2 regions of the Nocardia sp. NPDC055050 genome follow, and region 2 is predicted to be linked to the other one. Evidence: riboswitches for the same ligand, from Rfam matches in the RefSeq annotation. Region 2 holds a riboswitch; the other holds the start of a gene.
What was found. A riboswitch is a leader RNA that binds a small molecule or an ion and turns the genes downstream of it on or off. The one in region 2 is predicted to bind cobalamin.
Positions count from the first base shown of each region.

Region 1: another riboswitch for cobalamin. It lies ahead of ACWGCN_RS10425 (ABC transporter substrate-binding protein); the one in region 2 lies ahead of metE (5-methyltetrahydropteroyltriglutamate--homocysteine S-methyltransferase).

Region 1 covers NZ_JBSGVG010000008.1:17,132-24,482, forward strand. The annotation lists gene ACWGCN_RS10395 (serine hydrolase domain-containing protein) at 1-1,011, opposite strand, end outside; gene ACWGCN_RS10400 (hypothetical protein) at 1,222-1,815, opposite strand; gene ACWGCN_RS10405 ((2Fe-2S) ferredoxin domain-containing protein) at 1,874-2,509, opposite strand; gene ACWGCN_RS10410 (ABC transporter ATP-binding protein) at 2,506-3,294, opposite strand; gene ACWGCN_RS10415 (FecCD family ABC transporter permease) at 3,291-4,358, opposite strand; gene ACWGCN_RS10420 (FecCD family ABC transporter permease) at 4,355-5,353, opposite strand; gene ACWGCN_RS10425 (ABC transporter substrate-binding protein) at 5,350-6,387, opposite strand; cobalamin riboswitch at 6,417-6,622, opposite strand; gene ACWGCN_RS10430 (hypothetical protein) at 6,807-7,022, shown strand; gene ACWGCN_RS10435 (helix-turn-helix domain-containing protein) at 7,287-7,351, shown strand, end outside.
Region 2 covers NZ_JBSGVG010000005.1:216,944-224,294, forward strand. The annotation lists gene ACWGCN_RS07955 (MmgE/PrpD family protein) at 1-775, shown strand, start outside; gene prpB (methylisocitrate lyase) at 775-1,689, shown strand; gene ACWGCN_RS07965 (bifunctional 2-methylcitrate synthase/citrate synthase) at 1,694-2,836, shown strand; gene metE (5-methyltetrahydropteroyltriglutamate--homocysteine S-methyltransferase) at 2,922-5,192, opposite strand; cobalamin riboswitch at 5,330-5,515, opposite strand; gene ACWGCN_RS07975 (pyruvate carboxylase) at 5,817-7,351, shown strand, end outside.

The sequences.
Region 1 (7,351 bases), on a different contig from region 2:
CCGCACCCGGTGCAGGCCGAGACCGTACTCGATCCGCGTACCGTCGAGTGCGATGACGGGCACCGTACGCTGCATCTGCGCCAACGACTCGCGGCTGACGATGTGCCCACCGAACAGCATGCGGTAGAAGCGATTCAGGTCCGCCATGGTCGAGACGAGTCCGGCGCCGGGCATCGCCCACGACATGTTGTAGACGCTGTAGTCGCGCGGCGGATCGATCATTCCGAACAGCCGCTCGTACATTCGCGGGTGCGCAACCGTCAGGGTCGGCCCGTCCGGAAACGCGGTGTGCTCGAGCCCGGCGCGTCCGATCACCTTCTCGGCGACATAGGTCTCGAACGCAGTTCCGGTCACCTGCTCCAGCAGTTCGCCCAGCAGGAAGTAGTTAGTGTTGGAGTACACGCCGGGGGTCGCTCCGGGCGCCCGGGTGGCGGGCGGCGCGCTGACGCCCATTCCGATCAACTCGACCGGGTCGAACTGGGTGAACTGATGCTTGTCCAAGCTCTCCGATGACAGCTGCGTCCCGCCGAAAAAGGCTGCGAGGGAAGGAAAGGAGTACGGCAGGTGCTCGGCCAGACCGCTGGTGTTGTTGAGCAGCATCCGAACCGTGATCTGCGCGCCACGCTCACCAGGGACCAAGTGCGGCAGGTAGTCACCGATCGGTGTGTCGAGCCCGATCCGCCCCTGCTCGACCTGCTGCATGATCGCGACCGCGATGAACGTCTTGGTGATGCTGCCTACTCGGTGGACCATGTCGGGGCCGATGGCTTCGCCGGAGGTGACGTCGGCGACCCCCGCCGTGCCACTCCACACCCGGTCGCCGTCACGTACCTCCATGTACACACCGGTCATTCCCGCGTCGCGGACCGCATCGAGCGCGGATTGCAGCGCAGCCGGATCGAGTCCGGAACCTGGTTGCGCAGTGTCTGTTTCGCCGGCCGCCGGCCGCATCGCGCATGCGCTGACGGTCAGGACGGCGACGCCTACCAGCATTGCCAGTGGGATCTTCACGATTTCTGTCCTCTCGTGGTCGGCCGCTGTGGTTCGAAGCGGCGCACCGATACCGTGGCAGGTGTGACCGATAGGGCGCTTTCGAAATCGTGTGGTCCGGCACGGTAGCCGGTGGTCTGGATCCGGCCGGGTCATGCCGGGTATCTCGGGCCCCGACCTCGGCGTCGACCGCAGGCGCCGCCCGCCTGATAGGCAAGGCGGCGCCGAGGTTCAATCGCCGGTCTGCGCCGAATCCAGGGCCGCGAGTAAGGCCACGCCGCGGGGTGAGATTCGATAGCCGGTGCCCAGGCTGATGGTCAGGCCGAGGTTCTTCAGCTTGCGTACGTTGAGTTTGAAGCGGTGCGGGTCACGCCCGAGTTCCTCGGCCAGGTCAGGGGCCCGGGTCGCGGGGCGGCGCTGGATGATTCGGAGCGTGTCGTGGGTCCACGGGCCCTCGGCATCGGTGCGGTCCATGCGGGCGAGGCGGGCGACCAAGGCCGCGGCATCGTCGATCCGGTCGTCGGCGGCCAGCGCGTCGCGCGGGTCTTCGTCAGTGAGACAGCGGATCCGGAGCAGATAGATCGGGTCCTGCGAGCCGCCGCGGAGATCGGCGATCACCTCGGCGGGTGCGTCGTATCCGGCGGCGCGCGCGTCCTCGATGCTGATCTGATCGGCGGTGACCGTCGACAGCTGGTCGACGGCGATGCGCCCCGCGCCGGTGCGGTAGACCTTGCCCTCGGTGGCCTGCCGGTGACGCCACCGGCGAAACAGCACCGTCACCGCCCCGCTGCGGATCCCGGCCCAGCGCTGCTTCTCGATCAGCATGCGACGGCCCGCTGCCGCGCAGCCCGGTCGGGGTGGATCGTGGTCGGTTCGTCCTCGATCATTCCGTCAGGCTATCGTGCGCAGCGCCGACGGAGTCACCCCCGCGGATGCCGTCGGTATGCCATTCACCGTCCGGGTAGGTGATGTAGAGCGGGCCCAGATTGCACGGGTTGAGGCAGCCGGTCGGCGTGATCAGGGCGCCGGGGTGGTCGCGGCGCAGAGTCCGGTGCAGCTCGCCCGCGCCGTACACGGTGCAGCGGGGGCCTCGGCAGACCAGGATGTGCGAGGTGTGGTCGGGGATTTCGGACCAGGCCGGGCTGCGGAAGGCCCGCGGGCTCGCCGTCACCGGTGCGCCGTCCTCGGACATCCTGGCACGCACCACATCGGCGAATCCGGCGGCGGTGTCGATGCCGTCGGTGATTCGCACGTCGAGTTCGCTCCCGCGCGTTTCCTTCCAGTTCGCCACCGCTCGCGCGATCCAGGTCTCGAGGTAGCGGTCACGTGGCACGGCGAGCGGGATCAATGTGACCGGCGATCGGTCGCGGGCGGCGGTATCCAGGGCGGTGTGGATGGTCGGCTCTTCCTGGTCGAGTAGCGCGTAACCGACCCCGCAGTCCTCGGCCAGAGCTCGGACGGACGGCAGGTCGACGCCCGACGGAGTCGGCCGGGCGATGAGGACATACCGGCGCGTCATGCGGTGCGCACCGTTCGCGGGGCCGGAATCACCAGCGGTGTGCCCGTCATCGGGTCCTCGATCACCGTGCAGTCGATGCCGAAGACTTCCGACACCAGCTCGGGGCGCACGACCTCGGCGGGTGAACCCTGAGCGACCACCCGGCCGTCCTGCACGGCGACGAGATGGTCGGCGTAGCGGGCGGCGAGGTTGAGGTCGTGCAGGACGACGATGATCGTGCGCGGCAACAGATTTCGCAGGACGTCGAGCACGTCGAGTTGGTGCGCCAGGTCGAGAAAGGTCGTCGGTTCGTCGAGCAGCATGACCTCGGGTTCCTGCGCCAGCGCGAGCGCGATCCACACCCGTTGCTTCTGACCGCCCGAGAGTTGATCCACCGATCGGTCGATCAACGCGAGAGTGTCGGTGGCCACCAGCGCTTTGCGCACGGCCTCGTCGTCCTGCGCCGACCACTGACGAAACCAGCGTTGGTGCGGATGACGGCCACGGCCGACGAGTTCGCCCACGGTGATGCTGTCGGGGGCAACGGGCTGTTGCGGCAACATGCCGAGCCGACGGGCGACGGTGCGCGCGGGCTGCGGTGCGATATCGGCGCCGTCGAGCAGAACCGCGCCCGCCGTGGGCGCGATCAGCCGGGCCAGTCCCCGCAGCAGGGTCGATTTTCCGCAGCCGTTGCGGCCGACGATGACAGTGATCGCACCGGTCGGGAAGTCGATGGTGGCGTCGGTGACGATCGCGGTGTCGCCGTAGCCGAGGGTGAGTCTCTCGGTGGTCAGGTGTGCGGTCATCCAGCATGTCCGATCCGGGTTGCACGGGCGAGGAGGTAGACGAGAACGGGAGCGCCGAGGATGGCGGTCACCACCCCGACAGGCAGTTCCGCCGGGAACAGCCGCCGGGCGGCCAGGTCGGCGGCGACCACCAGCAATGCCCCGGTGGCAGCCGCGGGCGCCAGGCCCGCACCGCGTTCGGCCAGCAGCCGTCGCGCGATCTGCGGCGCCACCAGGGCGACAAAACTGATCGGCCCGGCCGCGGCCGTCGCCAGGGTCGCGGCGGCGGCTGCGACGACGATGAGCGTGATGCGGTGTGGGCCGCGCCGCCCGGCCAGCGAATTCGCCAGTTCGTCGCCCATTTCCAGCAGCGGCAACGAGCGAGCGAGAACGATCAGCGGCGGCACGACCACCACCAGCGCCGCCGCGGCGAACCCGACGTGGGTCCACTCGCGGTTGGCCAAGCTGCCGGTGAGCCACATGGCGGCCGTGTGCGCCTGGTAGTTGTCGGCGATGGTCAAGATGAACGCGATAGCCGAGGACAGCATCGCTGTGACGCCGATACCGACGAGCACGAGTCGATAGCCGTCGAGTCCGTCCTTGGTGGCCACGGCCACGATCAGCGCCATGGCCACCCCGGCACCGATCATCGCGCCGCCGACCAGCCCCAGCCCGGCGCCACCGAGCAACACACTCACCACCAGCGCGCCGAGCGAGGCGCCCGCGTTGATCCCGATGATCTCGGGACTCACCAGCGGGTTGGTCGCGATTCGTTGCAGGATCGCCCCCGAGATCGCGAAGGCCGCGCCGACACACAGCCCGGTGAGCACGCGCGGCAACCGATCGGTCACCACCACGTCGTACTCGATGAGCGTGCCACCGCCACCGAGGACCCGCACCACGTCAGCGACCGTGAGCGGGTAGTAGCCGATCGTGAGTGACCACGCCGCCACCGCCAGCGCGGCCACCGTCACCAGCACGGTGACGATCGTGGACCGTGTCCCGACGCGAAAGACGATGCGCCGGTCCGGTGTTCGCAGCAGCAGCGTCCCGCTGGGCAGTACGCCGCGCTCGGTGCCCGTCACAGTGTGGCCACCTTTCGATTGCGCACGAGATAGAGAAAGAACGGCGAGCCCGCGAAGGCGGTGATGATGCCGACCTGGATTTCCTGTGGCCGCGCCAGCATCCGTCCGAGGATGTCGGCCACCAACAGCAGCGTCGGGCCCAGCAGCGCGCACCACAGCAGGATCCACCGGTAGTCGTGTCCGGCGAAGAATCGGGCGATGTGCGGGATCACCAGACCGATGAAGGCGATCGGTCCGGCGATGGCCACCGCCGAGCCCGCGAGCAGCACCACGCTCAACGCGCCGGTCGCGCGCGTCGCGACCAGCCGCGTGCCGAGCGTGCGCGCCATGTCGTCACCGATGGCGACAGCGTTCAGCGGCCGGGCCACCACTACCGCCAGCAACAGCCCGACAGCGATGAACGGTGCTGTCTGCCACACGGATTCGATGTCGGCGCGAGCCAGCGAGCCGACCACCCAGAAACGGAAGTTGTCGAACAGAGTGCGGTCCAGCAGGGTGATCGCCGTGGTGATCGACCCACACAACGCGGTGCAAGCAGCGCCCGCGAGCGCCAGTTTCACCGGTGTCGCGCCACCGAACCCCAACGATCCCAGCGTGTAGACGAACGCCGCGGCGACCGCGGCACCGAGGAAGCCGAACCAGATGAATCCGCCCGTCGCCGTGAGGCCGAACGCACCCATCGCGATCACGATCGCCAGGGACGCACCGGCGTTGACGCCGAGCAGGCCGGGCCCGGCCAGCGGGTTGCGGGTGAGCCCCTGCATCACTGCGCCCGCCAGCGCCAACGCGACACCGGCGAGGAGTCCCGCGACAGTTCTGGGCAGCCTGATGTAGCGCACGACCCGGTCGGTGTCGGTCCCCTGGAAATCGGTGAACGCGACCACGGCCTGGTCGAGGGTGAGCGGGTGCGAGCCGATCAGGATGGACGCGACGCAGACAGCCACCAGCGCGGCGCCGGCCACGATCGGACCGGCGCCGCGAGCGGTGCGCGTCACCGCCGGAACAGCTCGGGATGGATCAGGGTGGCGACCAGTTCGGTCGAGTGCGCGATCCGCACCCCTGCCGCCCGGTCGGCGAACAGGAACGGGTGCACAGTCGCGTTCCGCACGGCCGCCAGATTCGCGAATGCCGGGTTTCCGACGATCTTGTCGACCTGGGGCTGACCGTCGGCGCGCGTGTAGGTCGCCTTGCAGCACAGGCTGGTCAGGATGATGTCGGGGTCACGGGCGATGAGCTCTTCCGCGCCGACTGGCACGTTGCGTTTCGCGGTGAGATCGGCGAAGGCATTCACGCCACCGGCGGCCTCGATGATCTGGGTGATGAAATCGATGCCGCCTGCCACGGTGTAGGAGCCGTCGTCTTTGGGGGTGACGACCGCGACCCGCGGCTTCCCGGCGTTACCGACCTTGGCGCGGACTGCGTCGATGCGTGAACTCAGCTGCGTGACAACTTCTTCGGCGCGCTCGGAGGTGCCCCACAGGGCACCGAGGTCGCGCAGGTCGGCGTACACATTGTCGAAGCGGACGGTATCGGGGTCGATCGCCTCATCGGCGAGCCCGTCGGCACTCGGGCACAGCGGACTCAGCACCCAGGTGCGCACACCCAACTCGTGCAGGCTCGCCCTGGTGCCGACGCTGTTCTGCGCCGAGGACGCGAACACCCCGTTGAAACCCGACATGACGAAGTCGGGTCGCTGGGCGAGCAGTTCGTCGCGATTGGGCAGCTTCTCGACGTATGGCGAGCGTGCCTGCGCGCCGACGTACTCCGGAAGCACGGCGGAGTCCAGGAATGCCGTCCCCACCAGCCGATCGGTGACACCGAGCGCGTGCGCGATCTCGATCGACGGCTGATACGCCGCGTAGATCCGCTGCGGTGGGCCGTCGACGGCGACGTCGATCCCACAGTTCACGCGGGTGACAGCAGCTGCGCCGTCCGCGTCGGAGAGGGGTTGCACACCACAGCCGGTGACAACGATCGTGCAGGCGAGCAACGCGCCGGAACGTAGGCGCGCGAAAACAGAGCGGGTCAAGAGACGGCCTTCCAGGTCCTCGTGGAATGGGGTACTGCGTAGCCGTGGCCGGTCTCCTGGCTGACGGGATAGTGCGCGGTGAATCCACCTTCCCAGGGCAGAGCCCCAGTGGCTCCGGATGACAGATGTCGTCCGGATCGATTCACAACTCCCGATCACAGTGGCGAGGGCCGCACCGGTTCTACACCGGTTTCCCGAACACCACGGCTGGTGAACTGTAGCAACGTCGACTGCATCGAGGGGGCGGCGCCGCGGCGGGGTGCTCGCGCGCGGTCGCCGGATCCGATACACAGCCGACTCCCAGCCGGGTCCCACCGGGCTCGACGGTTGCGCCGCGAAGATTCAGCTATCGGCCGAGCACTTCGGCCGGCCGACGATCTCGGCGGTGAGATCGAAGATCAGGAGGAACGCTCATGAGAATGAAGTCGACAGTGGCCAAGACCGCGGTGGCGGGCACTCTCGCCCTCGGGGTGCTGGGTGCCACGGCGGGCGTGGCGAGCGCGGATCCGGGTGGGCACGACCAGCAGCGGCCCGGGCAGGGTCAGGAGCACCGGCCGCAGCAACAGCCGGAGCATCACAACGACGCGCCGCAGCACGGCTTCTGGTTCTTCGGCACCTGGGTTCCCCTGCCCTGAGCCTCACCGCGGACCCGGTGCTCCCCGGGTCCGCGGTGCTCGTCTGTGCGAGTTGCGCTGCAGGACTTCGCTGTCCAGCTCGCGAACCCCATCCGTGCCGACGCCGGTGACGAATGGACTGCAGGCGGGTCGGCACCGTATTTCCGGTACCATTCACTCCCCTGAAGCCGACCCGCCTGCTTGTCACCAGCGCCCATCCGGCTTTCGAGCCCTGGAAGAATCAGCCGTCGCGGTTCCGGTCGGCGCACCGATACTCTGGCAAGGGTGACCGACGGTGCGCCTGTGAAATCGTGTGGTCCGACCCGCTCACCGATGGCCTGGATCAGGCC
Region 2 (7,351 bases):
CTGGGAGGGCGCCGACGGTGTGATCGCCTGGTTGCTCGGCGGCACCGATGCCGAATACCAGGTGCCGCTGCCGACTCCGGGCGCGGCCAAGCGCGCCATTCTCGACAGCTACACCAAGCAACACTCCGCCGAATACCAGAGCCAGGCCCCGATCGACCTCGCCCGCCGACTGCGCGAGCGGATCACCGACACCGCCCGCATCACCTCGATCGTGCTGCACACCAGCCACCACACGCACTACGTGATCGGCACCGGATCCGGCGACCCGCAGAAGTTCGATCCGCACGCCAGCCGCGAGACCCTCGACCACTCGCTCCCCTATATCTTCGCGGTCGCCCTCCAGGACGGGACCTGGCATCACGAGCGCTCCTACGCGCCCGAGCGCGCCCAGCGACCCGACACGGTGGCGCTGTGGCGCAAGATCTCCACGGTCGAGGATCCCGAGTGGACGCGCCGCTATCACGCGACCGATCCGGCCGAGAAGGCCTTCGGCGCCCGTGCCGTGGTGACTCTCGACGACGGCGAGGTGATCGTCGACGAACTCGCGGTCGCCGACGCGCATCCGCTGGGCGCGCGGCCGTTCGCGCGCGAGCAGTACGTCGAGAAGTTCCGCGTCCTCGCCGACGGTGTCGTGCTGCCCGCCGAGCAGGACCGTTTCCTCGATGCCGCCCAGCGCACACCGGAACTCGGCGCGGGGGAGCTCGATCAGCTGAGCTTCACCGTCGACCCCGCGCTGTTCGACCGGCTGCCCGCCGCACGGGAAGGACTGTTCTGATGACTGTTTCCGGACTGCTCGCCGCGCACACCACCGCCGCGCAGAAGCGCGCGAGTTTCCGCGCCGGGCTGGCCTCAGGTCGCTTGCAACGACTGCCAGGAGCGGTGAACCCGCTGGTGGCCAAACTGATCCAGGAGATCGGATTCGACGGCGTCTACATCTCGGGCGCGGTGATCTCGGCCGAGCTGGCACTGCCCGATATCGGCCTGACCACGCTCACCGAGGTCGTCGAGCGTGGCCGCCAGATCGCCCGCGCCACCGATCTGCCCGTCCTCATCGACGCCGACACCGGCTTCGGTGAACCGATGAACGCCGCCCGCACCGTGACCCTCCTGGAGGACGCGGGCCTGGCAGGCTGCCATCTGGAGGACCAGGTCAACCCGAAACGCTGCGGACATCTCGACGGTAAGGCGGTCGTCGACACCGCCGAGATGGTGCGCCGCATCCGGGCCGCCGTGGCGGTGCGCCGCGATCCGGACTTCGTGATCTGTGCCCGCACCGACGCGCGCGCGATCGAGGGTCTCGACGCGGCGATCGAGCGGGCAAGAGCCTACGTCGACGCGGGCGCGGACCTGATCTTCACCGAGGCGCTGGCCGAGGAGGCCGAGTTCGCGAAGTTCCGCGCCGCCGTGGCTGTCCCGCTGCTGGCGAACATGACCGAATTCGGCAAGACGCCGCTGCTGAGCGCGCGGACACTGACCGACCTCGGCTACAACGCGGTGATCTATCCGGTCACCACGCTGCGCCTGGCGATGGGCGCGATCGAAGACGGCCTGCGCGAGATAGCGACGGCTGGAACACAATCGGCGCTGCTGGACCGGATGCAGCACCGGTCTCGGCTCTACGAACTGCTCGGCTACCGGCGCTACAACGCATTCGACTCCGGCATCTTCGACTTCACAGTGGGTGAGTGACGCCATGACCAGTGGACACACAACGCAACCCGCCATCGCCAAGGGCTTGGCCGGGGTGGTGGTCGACACGACGAGCATTTCCAAGGTCGTCGCCGAGACCAACTCGCTGACCTACCGTGGCTACCCGGTCCAGGACCTGGCCGCGCGCTGCGGTTTCGAGGAGGTCGCCTACCTGCTCTGGTATGGCGAACTCCCCGACGACGGTCAGCTGCAACTGCTCTGCCAGCGTGAACGCGCCCAGCGCCGGATCGACCGGTCGGTGCTCGCCCTGCTGGAGAAGATGCCGCAGACCTGCCACCCGATGGACGCGGTCCGTACGGTCGTGAGCTACCTCGGCACCGAGGACGCGGCCTCCGAGAGTACGAGCGAGCGCGAAAGGCTCGACGGCGCACTGCGATTGACCGCGCTGCTGCCGACGGTGATCGCGACGGCGATGCGCAGGCGCCGGGGGCTCGACCCGATCGCACCGCACTCCCAGCTCGGTTTCGCCGAGAACTTCCTGTACATGTGCTTCGGTGCGGTACCGGATCCGCGGATCGTGCGCGCGTTCGAGATCTCGCTGATCCTCTACGCCGAGCACGGATTCAACGCGTCGACCTTCGCCGCTCGCGTGGTGACCTCCACCGGCTCGGACTCCTACAGCGCCATCACGGCGGCGATCGGCGCCCTGAAGGGACGATTGCACGGCGGCGCCAACGAGGCGGTGATGCACACGATGCTCGAGATCGCCGATCCCGCGCACGCGCAGGCATGGATCGCCGAAACCCTCGGCGCCAAGCGCAAAGTGATGGGCTTCGGTCATCGCGTGTACCGCAACGGCGACTCCAGGGTGCCGACGATGAAGGCGGCCCTCGACGAGGTCGCGGCGGTGACCGGGGGACAGCAGTGGGTCCGCATGTACGACGAACTCGCCGCCGCGATGGCCGAGAAAACCGGCATAGCGCCGAATCTCGACTTTCCGGCAGGGCCTGCCTACTACCTGATGGGCTTCGACATCGAGATGTTCACGCCGATCTTCGTGATGAGCCGGATCACCGGCTGGACCGCGCACATCGCCGAGCAGTCGGCCGCCAACGCGCTGATCCGGCCGCTGTCGGAGTATCGCGGCGTGGCCCAGCGTGCGGTTCCGGTCGCCAGGGCGAGCTGAACCGAACCACTGCCCCGGACGGAAATCTCCGTCCGGGGCAGTGGTCTGTGTGCCGCTCACCGTCGCGGTGCTCAGCTCCCGTCGGTCAGCGCAGCGCCGCGGCGGCCGTCACCAGATTGCGTAGCGACGCCTCGACCTCCACCGGTCCGCGGGTCTTCAGGCCGCAGTCCGGATTCACCCAGAGTCGTTCGGCCGGAACGGCTTTCAGCGCCGCGGACAGGGAGATCGTGATCTCCTCGACCGAAGGCACCCGCGGCGAGTGGATGTCGTAGACGCCAGGCCCGACACCGAGCGCGAACCCGGCCGCGTTCAGATCGTCGAGGACCTCCATGTGCGAGCGCGCCGCCTCGATCGAGGTGACATCGGCGTCCAGGCCCGCGATCGCCGAGATGACCTCGCCGAACTCCGAGTAGCACAGGTGGGTGTGCACCTGGGTGGTGTCGGCGACGCCCGCGGTGGCGAGGCGGAACGAGTCCACCGACCACCGCAGGTACGCAGGCTGTTCGGCCGCGCGCAGCGGCAGCAGCTCGCGCAGGGCGGGCTCGTCGACCTGGATGATCCGCGCGCCCTGGGCTTCCAGGTCGAGCGTCTCGTCCCGGATGGCGAGCGCGACTTGGCGGGCCGAGTCACCCAGCGGCTGGTCGTCGCGGACGAACGACCACGCCAGGATGGTCACCGGGCCGGTGAGCATGCCCTTGACCGGCTTGGTGGTCAGCGACTGGGCGTATCCGATCCACGACAGCGTCATCGCCGCGGGCCGGGTGACATCGCCGAACAGGATCGGCGGACGCACGCAGCGGGTGCCGTAGGACTGCACCCAGCCCGCCTCGGTGACGGCGAAACCGTCGAGCAGTTCGGCGAAGTACTGCACCATGTCGTTGCGTTCGGGTTCACCGTGCACCAGCACGTCGAGACCGAGCTTTTCCTGCAGGGTGATCACGTCGGCGATCTCGGCCCGCATCCGCCGCACGTACTCGGCATGGTCGATCTCGCCCTTGCGCAGCGCGGCACGGGCCAGCCGGATGGTCGAGGTCTGCGGGTAGGAGCCGATGGTGGTGGTCGGCAGCACCGGCAGGTCGAGGTGATCGCGCTGGCGGGCGCGACGCTCGTCGGCGGGGGAGCGGGTGAGGTCGTTCTCGTCGAGCGCGGCCAACCGGCCGCGGACCTGGTCGTTGTGCAGCCGCGGATCGGTCCGGCGTGAGTCGGCGGCGGCGCGGGCCGCGGCCAGCTCGTCGGCGACCGCGTCGACGCCCGCGGTGAGTGCGGTGGCCAGGACGCGCACCTCGCCGACCTTCTCGGTGCCGAAGGCCAGCCACGAGCGCAGCCGCTCGTCCAGCCCGGTCTCGGGAGTCAGCGAATACGGCACGTGCAGCAGCGAGCACGAGCTCGACACGGCCACCGCGTCGGCGCTGCCGAGCAGGGTGCCCAGGGTGCCGAGGGCAGCGTCGAGGTCGGCGCGCCAGATATTGCGGCCGTCGACCACACCCGCCACCACCAGTTTGCGGGACAGGGTGGGCAACGCCGCGACCGCCGAGAGATCGGCGCCCGCGGTGACATCGAGGGCGACACCCTCGATCTCGGTGTCGGCCAGCACCGCCAGGGCGGCATCGGGGTGCCCGAAGTAGGTGGCGACCAGGATCGCGGGCCGGTTCTGCGCGGCCGACAACGCGCTGTAGGTCTGGCCGACCAGGGCTAGCTCCGCCTCGGTCAGGTCGGTGACCAGCACCGGCTCATCGATCTGTACCCACCGCGCGCCCGCGTCCGCCAGCCGGGCCAGCAGGTCGAGATACAGCGGCACCAGCTCGGGCAGCCGCTCCAGTGCGGCGCCGTCGACGGCTTTGGCCAGCTTCAGGAAGGTGATCGGACCGATCACCACCGGCCGTGCGGGGACCCCCAGCTCGATCGCCTCGTCGAGTTCGGTCAGCAGCTTGCCCGGATGCAGGGAAAAGGTGGTGGCCGCGTCGATTTCGGGCACCAGGTAGTGGTAGTTGGTGTCGAACCACTTGGTCATCTCCAGCGGAGCGATCGTGTCGGTGCCGCGCGCGGCCGCGAAATAGCGGTCGAGCGGATCGGCGATTCCGGCGACCCGCGCCGGCAGTGCGCCCAGCAGTTCCGCGGTGTCGAGCATCTGGTCGTAGTAGGAGAAGGTGCCCACCGGCACCGAATCCATTCCGGCCGCGGCGAGTTCGGTGAGCTGGGCGCGACGGAGCTGACGGCCCACTGCGTGCAGGTGCGCGGCATCGGCGCGGCCCGCCCAGTAGGACTCGGTGGCGCGCTTGAGTTCCCGGTTCGGGCCCACTCGCGGTAGGCCGAGAACCGTTGCGGTGAAGGGGGTATGCGAAACAGTCACGGAGATTCTCCAGTGTCGTGCGGGGAGAGCCGCCGCCTTTTCGCGGGCACACGCCACACGGCCGACAGCGTCGCGAAAGAACACGACAGGTCGGTATCGGTGGTCCGCGCGCCCGATCCACGAGGCGGTGGCCGCCGGATACGGCGTATCCGGCACAGTCGGCAGGTCTTCGGACTCGCGGGCACCGGTCGTGTGATCGACCGACCTACTGGCCGTCGCTTCCCAGGCGTGCAGCCCAGTGCTGATGACGGCGGTCGTTCCTGCTCACCGCTGCGGGACAGTCCCGGATTCTCACCGGGTTCCCTCTCACCCGGTGCGGAACATGATCCGCACCCGGGTTTCGACGCCTACGCGGGAGGTCGGGGCTCCGACTCTTCCACCGCGCACGCGAACCAGCTGCCTGCCCAGCATAGGCCCTCAGCGGGGCCATGGGTCACCGCCCCATCCGGTACACGGCCGTGACCTGCGGTTGCGCCCACGTTGTCCGCGCGCACCGTGCACCGCTGCGCACGGTGAGATGTGACGGCCCGATGAACGCAACTTCGCAGGTAGGCAGGTGTGCGGTGTGAAGATTGCTGCGAAGCCACCTTGCGTGTCCGGCCCCGGCTCGTGGCCGGGTACCGTAGGCCAATGTTCTCGAAAGTCTTGGTCGCAAATCGTGGTGAGATCGCTATCCGTGCCTTCCGCGCGGCCTACGAACTCGGCATCGGAACGGTCGCGGTGTTCCCGCACGAGGATCGCAATTCCGTCCATCGCCTGAAGGCTGCCGAGTCCTATCAGATCGGCGAAGAGGGTCATCCTGTTCGCGCGTATCTGTCGATCGAGGCGATCATCGAGGCGGCCAAGAGCGCCGGCGCCGACGCGATCTACCCCGGCTACGGCTTCCTGTCGGAGAACCCCGACCTCGCCGCGGCCTGTGCCGCCGAGGGCATCACCTTCATCGGCCCCACCGCCGAGATCCTGGAGATGGCCGGCAACAAGGCCACGGCCATCGCGGCGGCGAAGGCGGCCGGACTGCCGACGCTGAAGTCCAGCGAGCCCTCGGCCGATATCGACGAATTGCTCACCGCCTCGGCCGAACTCGAATACCCGATCTTCGTCAAGGCCGTCGCCGGTGGTGGTGGCCGTGGCATGCGCCGGGTCGCCGCGCCCGAGCAGCTGCGTGAGTCGATCGAGGCCGCGTCGCGCGAAGCGGAGTCGGCGTTCGGCGATCCGACGGTGTTCCTCGAGCAGGCGGTGGTGAACCCGCGCCACATCGAGGTACAGATCCTGGCCGACCAGCACGGCAACGTCATGCACCTGTTCGAGCGGGACTGTTCGCTGCAGCGTCGCCACCAGAAGGTGATCGAGCTCGCGCCCGCCCCGAACCTGTCACCGGAACTGCGCGAGCGCATCTGCGCCGACGCGGTGGCCTTCGCCCGCCAGATCGGCTACATCAACGCGGGCACCGTGGAGTTCCTCCTGGATGAGCGCGGCAACCACGTGTTCATCGAGATGAACCCGCGCATCCAGGTGGAACACACGGTCACCGAGGAGATCACCGACGTCGACCTGGTGCAGTCGCAGCTGCGCATCGCGGCGGGCGAATCCCTCGCCGACCTGGGGCTGAGCCAGGAGACGGTGCAGATTCGCGGCGCCGCCCTGCAGTGCCGCATCACCACCGAGGACCCGGCCAACGGCTTCCGCCCCGACACCGGCCGCATCACCGCCTACCGCACCCCCGGCGGCGCGGGCATCCGCCTCGACGGCGGCGCGAATCTCGGCGCCGAGATCGGCGCCTACTTCGACTCGATGCTGGTGAAGCTCACCTGCCGTGGTCGTGACCTGCCCGCCGCCGCCGCGCGCGCCCGCCGGGCGCTGGCCGAATTCCGTATCCGCGGCGTGACGACCAACATCCCGTTCCTGCTGGCGGTGCTCGACGACCCCGATTTCCAGGCGGGCCGGGTCACCACCTCGTTCATCGACGAGCGCCCCGAACTGCTCACCTCGCGCGGCTCGGCCGACCGCGGCACCAAGATCCTGACCTATCTGGCCGACATCACCGTCAACAAGCCGAACGGCGACCGCCCGACCACGGTGTACCCCTACGACAAGCTGCCCGCTGTCGACCTCACGCTGCCGCCGCCGGACGGTTCGCGCCAGCGTCTGCTCACTCTCGGACCGGA